DNA from 2 places in the Ruegeria sp. CE8 genome. Region 1 is predicted to be linked to the other one. Evidence: riboswitches for the same ligand, from Rfam matches in the RefSeq annotation. Region 1 holds a riboswitch; the other holds the start of a gene.

What was found. A riboswitch is a leader RNA that binds a small molecule or an ion and turns the genes downstream of it on or off. The one in region 1 is predicted to bind cobalamin.
Region 2: it holds a riboswitch for cobalamin, as region 1 does, so the genes downstream of both, ACR0AA_RS00315 (DUF1636 family protein) here and ACR0AA_RS13750 (aromatic ring-hydroxylating oxygenase subunit alpha) in region 1, are expected to answer to the same signal.

What each region holds. Positions count from the first base shown of each region.
Region 1 is NZ_JBQFRP010000007.1:217,772-223,460, reverse strand. Features, by position in the region: gene ACR0AA_RS13760 (metal ABC transporter permease) at 1-462, shown strand, start outside; gene ACR0AA_RS13755 (FAD-binding oxidoreductase) at 518-1,600, opposite strand; gene ACR0AA_RS13750 (aromatic ring-hydroxylating oxygenase subunit alpha) at 1,606-2,829, opposite strand; cobalamin riboswitch at 2,942-3,145, opposite strand; gene ACR0AA_RS13745 (LysR substrate-binding domain-containing protein) at 3,217-4,128, opposite strand; gene ACR0AA_RS13740 (trimethylamine methyltransferase family protein) at 4,438-5,689, shown strand, end outside.
Region 2 is NZ_JBQFRP010000001.1:63,091-68,779, forward strand. Features, by position in the region: gene cobN (cobaltochelatase subunit CobN) at 1-1,656, opposite strand, end outside; gene cobW (cobalamin biosynthesis protein CobW) at 1,660-2,715, opposite strand; gene ACR0AA_RS00315 (DUF1636 family protein) at 2,712-3,092, opposite strand; cobalamin riboswitch at 3,187-3,395, opposite strand; gene ACR0AA_RS00320 (LysR substrate-binding domain-containing protein) at 3,468-4,352, opposite strand; gene ACR0AA_RS00325 (NAD(P)-dependent oxidoreductase) at 4,466-5,422, shown strand; tRNA gene ACR0AA_RS00330 (tRNA-Cys) at 5,466-5,539, opposite strand.

The DNA.
Region 1 (5,689 bases):
GCCTACTTGTTTGGCGACATTTTGGCCGTCTCCCGCTCAGATCTGATCGTAATCTGGGGAGGTGCCGCGTTGGTGGTCGCCCTGATCACTTGGCGTTGGTCCCAGCTTTTGACTGCGACGCTGAACGAGGAGTTGGCCTATGCCAGCGGCTTTGATCCCAAGCGCGAGCAGTTGGTCTTGACCTTGTCGCTCGCGGTCACTGTGGCTGTTGCTATCAAAGTTGTCGGCGTGTTGCTGATCGCGGCGATGTTGATCATCCCGGCAGCGGCTGCGCGCAGCCTGGCGCGGTCACCGGAAACGATGGCGCTGATCGCCGCTGCAATCGGCGCGACCTCTGCTGTGGCCGGGCTGCGGGCGGCTTATGTCTTTGACACGCCGGCTGGCCCGTCCATCGTTTGCGTGGCGGCTATCTTGTTTGCGTGTTTCAGCCTGCTTGGCTGGCAGCGCCAGTACAGGGTCTGAAACCCGGTCGAAGAGGGTAAAACGGAAGGCGTAAGGGGTGCGCCTTCCGCGTTTTTCAAACTTCGACTTCGACTTTGCCGATTGGGTTGGAGCAACAGGCAAGGATAAAGCCGGCCTCGATGTCATCCTCTGAAATCCCGCCATTGTGGACCATGTGAACCTCGCCCGCAGTTTTTCTGACCTTGCAAGTACCGCAGACGCCGAAGGTGCAACCTGACGGAATGTTGAGGCCAACAGAACGTGCCGCTGCCAGCACGGTGTCGGTTTCGGCTACCTTGGCGGTGACACCCGAGCTTGCAAAGTGAATTTCTGCGCTAGCCTCTTCATCGGGGATGACGTCATCCAGATCGGGCAGATCAGCCTCAGTCTCAATGGGCGCACCGAAGCTTTCCTGATGGTAGTGCTCCAAGTCAAAACCAAGGCCCGTCAGCGCATCCCGCACGGCTTGCATGAAGGGTTCCGGACCGCAACAATAGACCTCGCGATCCAGATAGTCCGGGGCCATAAGTCCGAGCATCAGCTGATTGAATTGGCCCTGATAGCCTGTCCAGGGCCGGTAGGGATCGGCCTCTTCCACTACGAACTTCAAATCCAGGCCGTGCGTTCGGCTGGCCATCTGCTCAAGTCGCTGGCGAAAAATGATCTCGGATGGACGTTTGGCGCAGTTGATGAAAACGATGTCCAGATTGCGGCCTTCGTCCCACATGCAGGTTGTCATGGACATCATTGGGGTGATGCCAGAGCCTGCTGAAATGAAGAGGTATTTTCGCGCGCTACTCTCGCCGTTGGTGAACAAGCCTGCAGGACCCAGCGCCTTTACCCTCATGCCAGGTTGAAGGTTATCCAACATCCAGCGTGTGCCGATACTGTCAGGCTGCGCTTTCGCGGTGATCGTGATGGATCTGGGACGAGAGGGTGAGGAGGATATCGTATAGGTACGATGAACGACACCGCCAGGTTGACCCGGGGCAGGGATTTCCAACGTTAGAAACTGCCCGGGCTGGTAAGCGAACATCGCACCGGAGGGTGCTCGAAACGTAAAGCTGGCGGTATTTGGCATCTCTGGCACGACCGAGACGCATTCCAGTGTTTCACTGTCTTGCCAGATCAATGGTGTTGAGGGGCTAAGGTCTTTCATTGCCGTTACTCCGCAGCCATGGCGTCCGGTGCCAGTCGGGCAGCCAGAGTGTTGCAATACCAATCGACGAATTGCAGAACTCCGGATTCCTGCGAAGGCGAATAGGGGCCGGGCACATAGGCCGGGCTGTTGATGCCTTGCTGATTATCCTCGACCACCTGACGGTCTTCGTCATTGGTGGCGGTCCAGACTTCGGTCAGGCGTTTCAGGTCATAATCGACCCCTTCGACGGCGTCCTTGTGGATCAGCCATTTCGTGGTGACCTCAGTTTCCGTGGGACTGATCGGAGTGACCCGGAAAACGATAGAGTGGTCGGCCAAAAAGTGGTTCCATGTGGTCGGATAGTGGAACTTCAAGAGCGAACCAGCATCTGGGAACGGCGAACGACCCAACCAGCGGCGCACGGCCGATTTTCCATCCATCGTATAGCTTTGCGCGCCTTCTTTCAGCGGCATCCGCGCCAAGCGGTATTGCCCGTCACCATGCAGGTAGAACTGAGAGGGCATGCCTGCAGCTTCGCAGCGGTCAAAATGCGCTTGCATATGGGTTGGGGTTTCGCCGCCTTCTATTCCGGTCACGGCCGGATCATCAGGGAACGTTCGACATAGCGCCGGGTGGTTGCCACCACAGTGGTAACATTCGCGGTTGTTTTCCCAAACGAGCTTCCAATTACCTTTTTCAATGATGGAACTCTCAAAGGCAACTTTCGCATTGGCCAAGTCATGCGGTTCCAGATAGGGACGCGCAAGTTCTGCAAATGTATCGAAATCTGGCGCTTCATCGGCCAGACAGATGTAAACGAGGCCGGCCAGTTCGCGGCAGTGAACCGTCTTCAATCCGTGTTGCTTTGGGTCAAAGTCCGGCCCCATGTCGCGGGCCCATAGCAAGGATCCGTCAAGTTCATATGTCCACTGGTGGTAAGGGCAAACCAGCTTGGGCGCATGTCCCTTTGCGGCCTTGCAGATGACCGATCCGCGATGGCGGCAGGTGTTGTGAAAAGCCCGTATCTGGTTGTCCGCGCCACGCACTATGATGACGCGGTAAGCTCCGACATTATGGGTGACATAGCTGCCAGGCTTTTCCAGTTCGCAGGCGGGAATGGCAAACAGCCAATCACGGTAGTGAATGGATTCGAGGTCAGCCTGGAAAACCTCGGGATCGGTGTAAAACGCCTGTTCCAGCGCATAACCAGGGTTTCGACGTGCCAACAGGGTTTGAATAATGCTCACTTCTGGCTCTCCTGCCGCGCCCCGCGGCATTGCTTGGGCAGATGGCAAGGGAGAGCCGTCCGGAGCCGTGCGAGGATCACGTCCGAAACATGCGCCCCCACCGCCACCCGCGGTTTGACTTATCTGCGAGGCTGGTTTCCGGACTTGGAAGGGGCCTTCGCCCGGTATCGGCACCTTCCCGGGATCCTCGTCCCAGTGGTTGATTGCCGTACCTGACCTTCTTTACCGTTGCGGGGGCAGTGCCGGAATCTCACCGGCTTCCCAATTCTCCGCTGCCTGAGAATCAAACAGCGGCACCTCACAGGCACAGGATATTTCCGACCCGTTTTTGCGCTGAAATACTTGCGACAATTCCGCTTCCAAAACAGACATTTCGAAACTTGGTTTTCAGGCTTTCGATATGTCGCGATCGGACCACTTTTCGTCAGCGGCAGCTTTCGACAACCAATTCCGAAACAGTTGGACGGATGGTGTTGGAAGCTTGTCCTTGGCCGTGAAATAATAAGCCCATGGGCTGGTCAGATCGATTTTGAAGGGTTCGATCAACACTCCGCGTTCCACATAAGAACGGGTAAGAGATTTTGGCAAAACGACACAGCCCAGGGACCGCACCGCCAATTCCATTGCCAGATTGGAGGCGTTTGTTCGCTGGCCCTCGTTCAGGTTCAGGTCGGTCAGGTCGAAGTATTTGCCTACAAGTTCCCAATAGGCTGGCCGACCAAGAATATGGATCAGGCGGGCATGCCGTAGCTGTTCCGGATCGCGCAGCGGCTTTCCATTCACTGTAAAACCCGGCGCGCAGACGACCGTCAATTTTTCCTCCCACAGCCGTTTCATATCTGCGGTCGCTTCGTCGACATGATGGATCGTGATCGAGACATCGGAAACGCTGTTTTCGACGTCGGTCCAGACTGTCCCGTGCACAGTCAGATCAATATCGGGGTGAGCCGCGTTGAATTCGCGGATCACGTCTGGCAGCCAACTTTCCGCAAGGCTGAACGGGCAAGAAACGACCACTTTTCGCGTGTGCGGGCGTTGGCTGACGGATCGGGTTGCGACGTCGATTTCTTGCAGAGCGTGTCGCACAGACGGCAAATAGGCTTCTCCGACGTCTGTAAGTGACAGAGAGCGGGGGTGGCGTACAAACAACGGGCGTTGGATGAACTCCTCGAGCGAACGCACATGGTTGCTGACCGCGGATTGTGTGCAGTTCAGCTCTTCGGCGGCACTGGTGAAACTCAGGTGTCGCGCAGAAGCCTCGAATGACCGTAGGAACGTAAGGTGGGGCAGGTTCATCATTATCGGGTTTCTCCCAGCGGCTAATGACCTGCATAGGAAAGGCTGCGGTGAGGCATCTTGTCCAATCGCGACACCTCGCAGGTTTCAAATGCGACAGGTTGCGGCGGCTAAGCTGCAAAAATTCCCGACCCAATGCCCCGGGAATTTTTTCGCCCAGGCGTGAGAAATCCTCATGCTCTCTTTTCGACATGAATGCGTCGCTAAGTGGCAAAACAGGGCTTCTGCGGTTGGTACGTTTAGAAAGTGCAGAACCGCACAGCTGGGCGCATTTCAGCTACATCCAGAATCGGAAACGGGGGCAGACAAAACATGGCACGAGAAAGACGCGGAGGCGGACGGCGCGGTAAATCTGGCCGCAGCGCAGCGGGTGTCGATCAGTTGCCGTGGCAACAGATCCGCAATGAGTACCCGCCGTTCGAGTTGCTGAATCCTGACCAGATGGACCAGTTGCACGCGACTTCAATGCGGATCCTGTCCGAGGCGGGTATCCGCGTCATGGGCGACAACGTTATGGATATTTTCGAGCGCGCCGGAGCTATCGTTGACCGGGACACAAAGACAATCCGCATGGATGAGAGCATTGTTACGGAAGCTCTCAAAACAGTTCCTCGCGAATTCACTCTGACCTCGCGCAATCGCGCCAAGCAGATCACGCTGGGCGGCAATCATGTGAATTTTGGGCTGGTGGCGGGGCCTCCGAACGTTCACGACTGTATCAACGGGCGACGACAGGGTAACTACGAAGATTACTGTAATTTCATTCGGCTAGCCCATCATTTCAATGCGATACACCTGATCGGAAACCAGGTGATGGCACCCATCGAGATGCCTGCTAACAACCGCCACTTGGATACCTATAACGCCAATCTGACGTTTAGCGACCTGAGCTTTCACTGCACCGCCATCGGGCGGGGGCGGGCGATGGATGGGATCAACATGATGGCGATCTCGCGCGGGCAAAAACCCGAAGAGATGCGCGGCGATCCCGGTGTGATCACCATCATCTCGGTCAACTCGCCACGTCTCTTCGACGATGCAATGGGGGATGGATTGATTGCGATGGCGGAATACGGTCAGCCGGTAACGGTGACGCCGTTCACCCTTATGGGGGCGATGACTCCGGTTACCTTGCCAGCAGCGCTGGCGCAGCAGAATGCCGAGGCTCTGTTTGGTGTTGTGCTGACCCAACTGGTCAGCCCCGGTTCGCCGGTCATGTATGGTTCGTTCACGTCCAACGTAGACATGAAATCCGGTGCCCCGGCCTTTGGCACGCCGGAGAACGCCAAGGCCAACATCGTGGGCGGTCAACTGGCGCGGCGATATGGCATTCCATATCGGACTTCGAACGCCAATGCGTCGAATGTGGTCGACCTGCAGGCCGCATATGAGACGATGATGGCAACCTGGGGCGCAGTCCTGGGCGGCGCGAACATCGTTTACCACGCGGCGGGCTGGCTCGAAGGCGGCCTGACGGCCTCCTACGAAAAATTCATAATGGACGTCGAAATCATCCAGAACATGATGGAGTTTCTCAAGCCGATGAAGTTCGATGCCGCCGAAC
Region 2 (5,689 bases), on a different contig from region 1:
GCATTCGTTGGACAGGGCGACCGACTTGCCTGGCAGCCATTCCAGCGTTCCGTGGGCCCCGATATGGATCAGCGCATCGGCACCAAGGTCTTTTCGCAGCCACATGTAAAAGGCGACATAGCTGTGGCGCGGGGTGCGCGACAGGTCGTGATAATCGTCATCGCGCAACTCGGGCGTGCCGCGTTCGGGTTGCAGCGCGACCAACGCTTTGCCCCGACGTACCGCGGTGAAGTGGAATGCGCCATTCGCAAAACTCGGGTCGTCTTCGGGCTTGCCCCAGACGGTTTGCAGATCGGTTCGCAATTGGACCGGCAGGTCAGCTAGCGCGCTGAGGTAATCCCGCAGCGGCCACGAAATTTGGGCGTCCAACAAAACATCCGCAATCGGCTCTGCCGGGGCGGTGTCATAACCTTCGCACTGCAGATCGGCCAGCATCGCCTCGGCCGAGGCCAGCGCATCGAGGCCGACTGCATGGGCCATCTGCCAATCCTTGCCTGGATAAGTGGACAGCACCAACGCCGGGATTTGGTCGGACTTTGGCTTTTCGTTCAGGTTCAGCCAACCAGTCACACGATCGATAATCGCTTCGATCCGTTCAGGCTCAGCCCGGTGGGCAAAACGGGAATACTCCAAGTGCGGATCGCGTTTCCCGGGCTCTTTAAAAGAGGCGATCCCGGCCGAAATCCGACCGTCCACTTCGGGCAGCACCACATGCATGGCAAGGTCGGCGGGGGACAGGCCTCGCTCCGCCTCAGCCCATGCTTTGCGGCGCGAGGTCGCCAGAGCAACCTGAAACACCGGCACACCTGCCACATCGAGCGGAGAGGTTCCAGACGCGCCCTTGCCCGAGAATGAGGTGGCGTTGATGATCGCGGATGGGCTCAGGTCAACGATCTGTTCGCGCAGCCAGTCGGCTGCTGCAGGGGCTTTCAAAGATGGCGCGAACAGCCCAACCGCGTCCAGACCACGGTTCCGCAAGTTGCGGATCAGGGCTGCGACTGGCGCGGTATCCGCCGAGGTCAAGTAGGCCCGATAGAAGCTCACAAGGATGCGCTTCGCGTCGCCCGAGAACGCCTTGTCCACCGGGATGACGCCACGATCCGGGCACCACGCGCCACATTCCGGCAGGGTTTTTGCGCCCATCACCGGCCCGGCATAAAGCCCAGCCGCCAGAGCCATTTGTGCCAAAGCAGCTTGCGCAGCAACTTCTCCGCCGGTGTCGCAAAGATGCGCCAGCCGCCTCAGGGTCGAGACAGGCAGCGTCGAATAGTCGTCAAGCCGTGGGTCTTCCCGCCCGTCGGCTGGCAGAACGGCGAGGGCGATGCCTTTGGCCTGAGCCAGCGAAAGAACCTGCTGCAGGCCGTAAGACCAGTAGGGTACGCCACCGATCAGACGGATCAGAATGCCTTTGGCCCCGTTAAGCGTCTGCTCGAGATAGGTGTCGACGGACAGCGGGTGCTTGAGTGCCGTCAGGTTGGCCAGCCGCATCGTGGGCATCTGCCCCTCGGGGCCGCCACCGCGGTGCCAGCCTGCTGCGAAAGCGCCGAGGTCGCTGTCCGAAAAGGACAGCACCACCAGATCCGCCGGGCTCTGGCCCAGATCGGTTGGGGTCTCGGTTTCTTCTAACCCGTGGCTTTCGCGGAAGACGACGTGCATGGCTTACTCGGCGGCCTCGGCTACACCCACGAGAATATCGCGGATTGCGGCCTCTTTGATGTCGTCATGCTCGGCGATCACGACCAGACGCGAGCGGCGCTCTTCGCCGGGTTCCCATGGGCGGTCGTATTGGTGACGTACACGGGCACCTACAGCCTGAACCAGCAGACGCATCGGTTTGCCCTGAACTGCGGCATAGCCTTTGACGCGCAGGATGTTCAGCTCGTTCGCAAGACGTTCGATATTGGCGACCAGCGCGGTCGGGTCGGTCTGTTCCGGCAACTCGACGATGATGCTTTCGAAATCGTCATGCTCGTGGTCGTGATGACCGTCGTGATGCGACGGACGGGCGTCCATGTCATCCTCGGCGGCGGCCTCAAGGCCTAGTACGACGCGGACGTCCACGGCACCTTCAGGCACTTCGACCACGGGTAATGGACGCGGAGCCTCGGCTGCGATGATCTCCTTGGCTTTGGCCACGCCTTCGGGGCCGGCCAGATCGGGCTTGGTCAGCAGGATGATGTCGGCGCAGGAGATCTGGTCCTCGAACACCTCGGACAGGGGCGTTTCGTGATCGATCGAGTCGTCGGCCAGGCGCTGGGCGTCCACGGCTTCGACATTTGGCGCAAAACGCCCAGCAGCTACAGCCTCGGCATCTGCCAGAGCAATCACGCCATCCACGGTGATTTTTGAGCGGATATCGGGCCAGTCAAAGGCTTTCAACAGCGGTTTTGGCAGCGCGAGGCCGGAGGTTTCGATCAGGATGTGATCGGGGCGCGGCTCCAGTGCCATCAGCGCCTCGATGGTGGGGATGAAGTCATCGGCCACGGTGCAGCAGATGCAGCCGTTAGCCAATTCCATGATGTTTTCCGCCGGGCAATCCGGAATGGCGCAGGATTTCAGGATATCGCCATCGACACCCACATCGCCGAATTCATTGACGACAACGGCCAGCCGCTTGCCCTGCGGGTTCTGCATCAGGTGCTTGACCAGCGTAGTCTTGCCCGAGCCCAGAAAGCCGGTGATCACAGTGACGGGGAGTTTTTCGAGATTGCTCATTTCAGGGCTCCAATCGGGGGAATACGGGCCGCACAATTTTTGCGGAAGTGTTCGGGGCGTTCACGCCATTTCACCAGGCCATCTTCCGTGGCGAGATACTTGGTTGCACCGTCAACAATGGTCTCGACATGATCGGTTTCGTTGAGGTGCTCATAGACAAAGGTCCAACGGTCCGGGCCTCCGCGCAGCACGATGGAGCAACCCTCATCGCAGTTTGACAGGCATTCAACGGCTTTCAGAGTGATGCCATCGGGCAAGTCGGCCTGTTCCAGCGCTTTGTGCAGCAATGCGCCGGGTCGTTGCGCGTCGTCTTCGACAGGCAGGCCACGGCGGCACGTGGTACAGACCAGCAGCTCGACCGGTGCGGTCGCGGTCATGTCTCTCATCCCCCCAAATCCTCTTCGTGGGGGACGGGGTTTCATGCGGGCCACGTGTTGCGACATGGACCCGACACCGGAACACCCCGTCCGGTTTCATCTACGGGCGCTGGCAGGTCTCCCGGCTTGCAGATGTCAGGGCTTCGGCCCTGTCGGATGTCCCGCCTTCCCGGCCTTTTGGGCCAGTGGCTTTGGGCACCCTCTCCGGTCACGGTCGCGGGGGCGGCTGTGCTTGGCGGTAGATCCGCTGCACATTCCCTTTTCATCCATCCGAAGATGGACACCAACGAAAGGGACATGCGGCACGGGCAGGGGGCTTGTCAAGCGCGAGCAGGATGCAGAAAACGCGCAGGTCGGAAAAGCGACAAGCCAGTGTCAGTCAGCGGCATCCGCAGCCAGGCGATCACGCAGCCAGGCACAAAACACACCCGCTGCGGCGGATGAGCGCGTGCGCCCGGGCGCGGTGATCAGATAGTGCGATTGCGCAAACGGAATCGCTGGGCCTGCAATTTCTATCGGCGCGCCCTGAGCAATGGAATTTTTAGCGAATCTTTCCACAATGGTCGCGCAGCCTGCACCGGCCATCACCAATTGCAATGCGGCGACGGATGTATCGACCGAATGAAGGGATGTTTGCTTGGGTGGCTCCATATCATGAGCGTGAAAGTAGCGTGCCCAGTTGTCCTCGTATCCGAGGATGTGAATCAGCGGCCCTTGCCGGAGGTCCAGCAAGCTTGGGTAAGCCTTTCCAACTCGGCAAACCGGCACCAGATTCTCATCGGTCAGCTTTTCGGAGATGACCCCCGGCCAATCGCCGTAGCCCATCCGAATTTCGACATCCACATCGTTTGGCGCGATGCTGTCATTCCAGATGTGCGATACCAGCCGAACGGGAATGTCCGGGTATTGCGCGTTGAACGCGGGCAGTTCAGCGGCAATCCAATAAGTTGCCGTGGAAATCGCGGCCCGAACTGTGAGTGTTTGTCGGGACGCAGGACCAAACAAACTGTTGGTGGACAGCGCGATGTCACCCAGGGCCCGCCGAACCGTCAAAGCATAGGATTGCCCCAGCTCGGTCAACTCGAGCCGTCGTGCATTTCTGGTGAACAGGTTTTGACCAAGTTCCGCCTCGAGAGATCGAATGTGCAGAGATACGGCTGTCTGGGTCAGCCCAAGTTCCCGTGCCGTGGTGGTGAAATTCAGGTGCCGAGCGGCGCATTCAAAGCTGCGCAGCCATGCAGGGTTTGGAAGCCGGTCCATTTATCACCAAAAATTTTTTGCCATAAAGCGGATTATTATTCGTTTTGCTTTTGAAATTGCAACGCCGATACTCGGTTAACAGCATCGCAGACGCACACTTTCGGGAGGGAAACATGAAAGTCGGCTTTATCGGATTGGGAAACGTTGGCGCAAAACTGTCGGGATCGCTGCTACGCAACGGCGTGGACCTCTCGGTCCATGATCTTAACCCGGATCTGGTGCAGAGCTTCGTGGCCAAAGGTGCCAAAGCAGCCGAAAGTCCGGCGCAACTGATGCGGGATTGTGATGCCGTCATCACCTGCCTTCCTTCCCCTGCAGCCTCTGACGCCGTGATGCGGGAAATGTTGCCCGAAGTTGGCCCCGGCAAGATCTGGATGGAGATGTCCACGACGGACGAGGCCGAGGTAAAACGACTGGGCGCGATGGTGATTGAACGCGGCGGTGCTGCTGTCGATTGCCCGGTTTCCGGTGGCTGTCACAGGGCCGCAACGGGTAATATTTCGATCTTTGCCGGCTGTGATCGCGCGACGTTTGACAAAATATTGCCATTCCTGACGACGATGGGGCGGCGCATCCTGCACACGGGCGAACTTGGGTCCGCGTCTGTTCTGAAAGTCCTGACGAACTATCTGGCAACCGCAAACCTGATCACTTGTGCCGAAGCACTGGTGACCGCCAAGGCAGCAGGCATGGACCTCAACACGACGTATGAGGCAATCAAAATCTCGTCGGGCACATCGTTCGTACACGAAACAGAAAGCCAGGTAATCCTGAACGGCTCGCGTGATATCTCGTTCACCATGGACCTCGTGAAAAAAGACATCGGCCTGTTCCAGGAAGTCGCGGACCGTGCGGGAGTGCCCCTTGAAATAAACCCGGTGATGATCCGGATCTTCGAAGACGGAATCGCCAGGTACGGGGACCGCGAACTTTCGCCCAATATCATCAAGCGGCTTGAGGAGGCGACGGGTCTGGACATCCGCGCCCCGGGCTTCCCGCCCGAAATGCTGGACGATGAGCCGGAAGAGGCGGGCTATGAGGTTGTGCCGCAGGGACGTGAGGCCGTGTGACGCACGTCACCTTTCACTGGAAAGTCCCATCTAATCAGGAGAGTGGAGGCGAGTACCGGAATCGAACCGGTGTACACGGATTTGCAATCCGCTGCGTCACCACTCCGCCAACTCGCCTTTTCAAGTAAAATCAAATACTTGCCGTGGTGTGACAGGCGTTTTAGCAGCTTTCGGCAGGGGCGTCCAGAGGGGCAAACGCAAATTTCGGGGTCGGGCGTGAACTTCGTCTTGGGTTGCGACGTTATATCTTGCGATAATTGGAAAGTT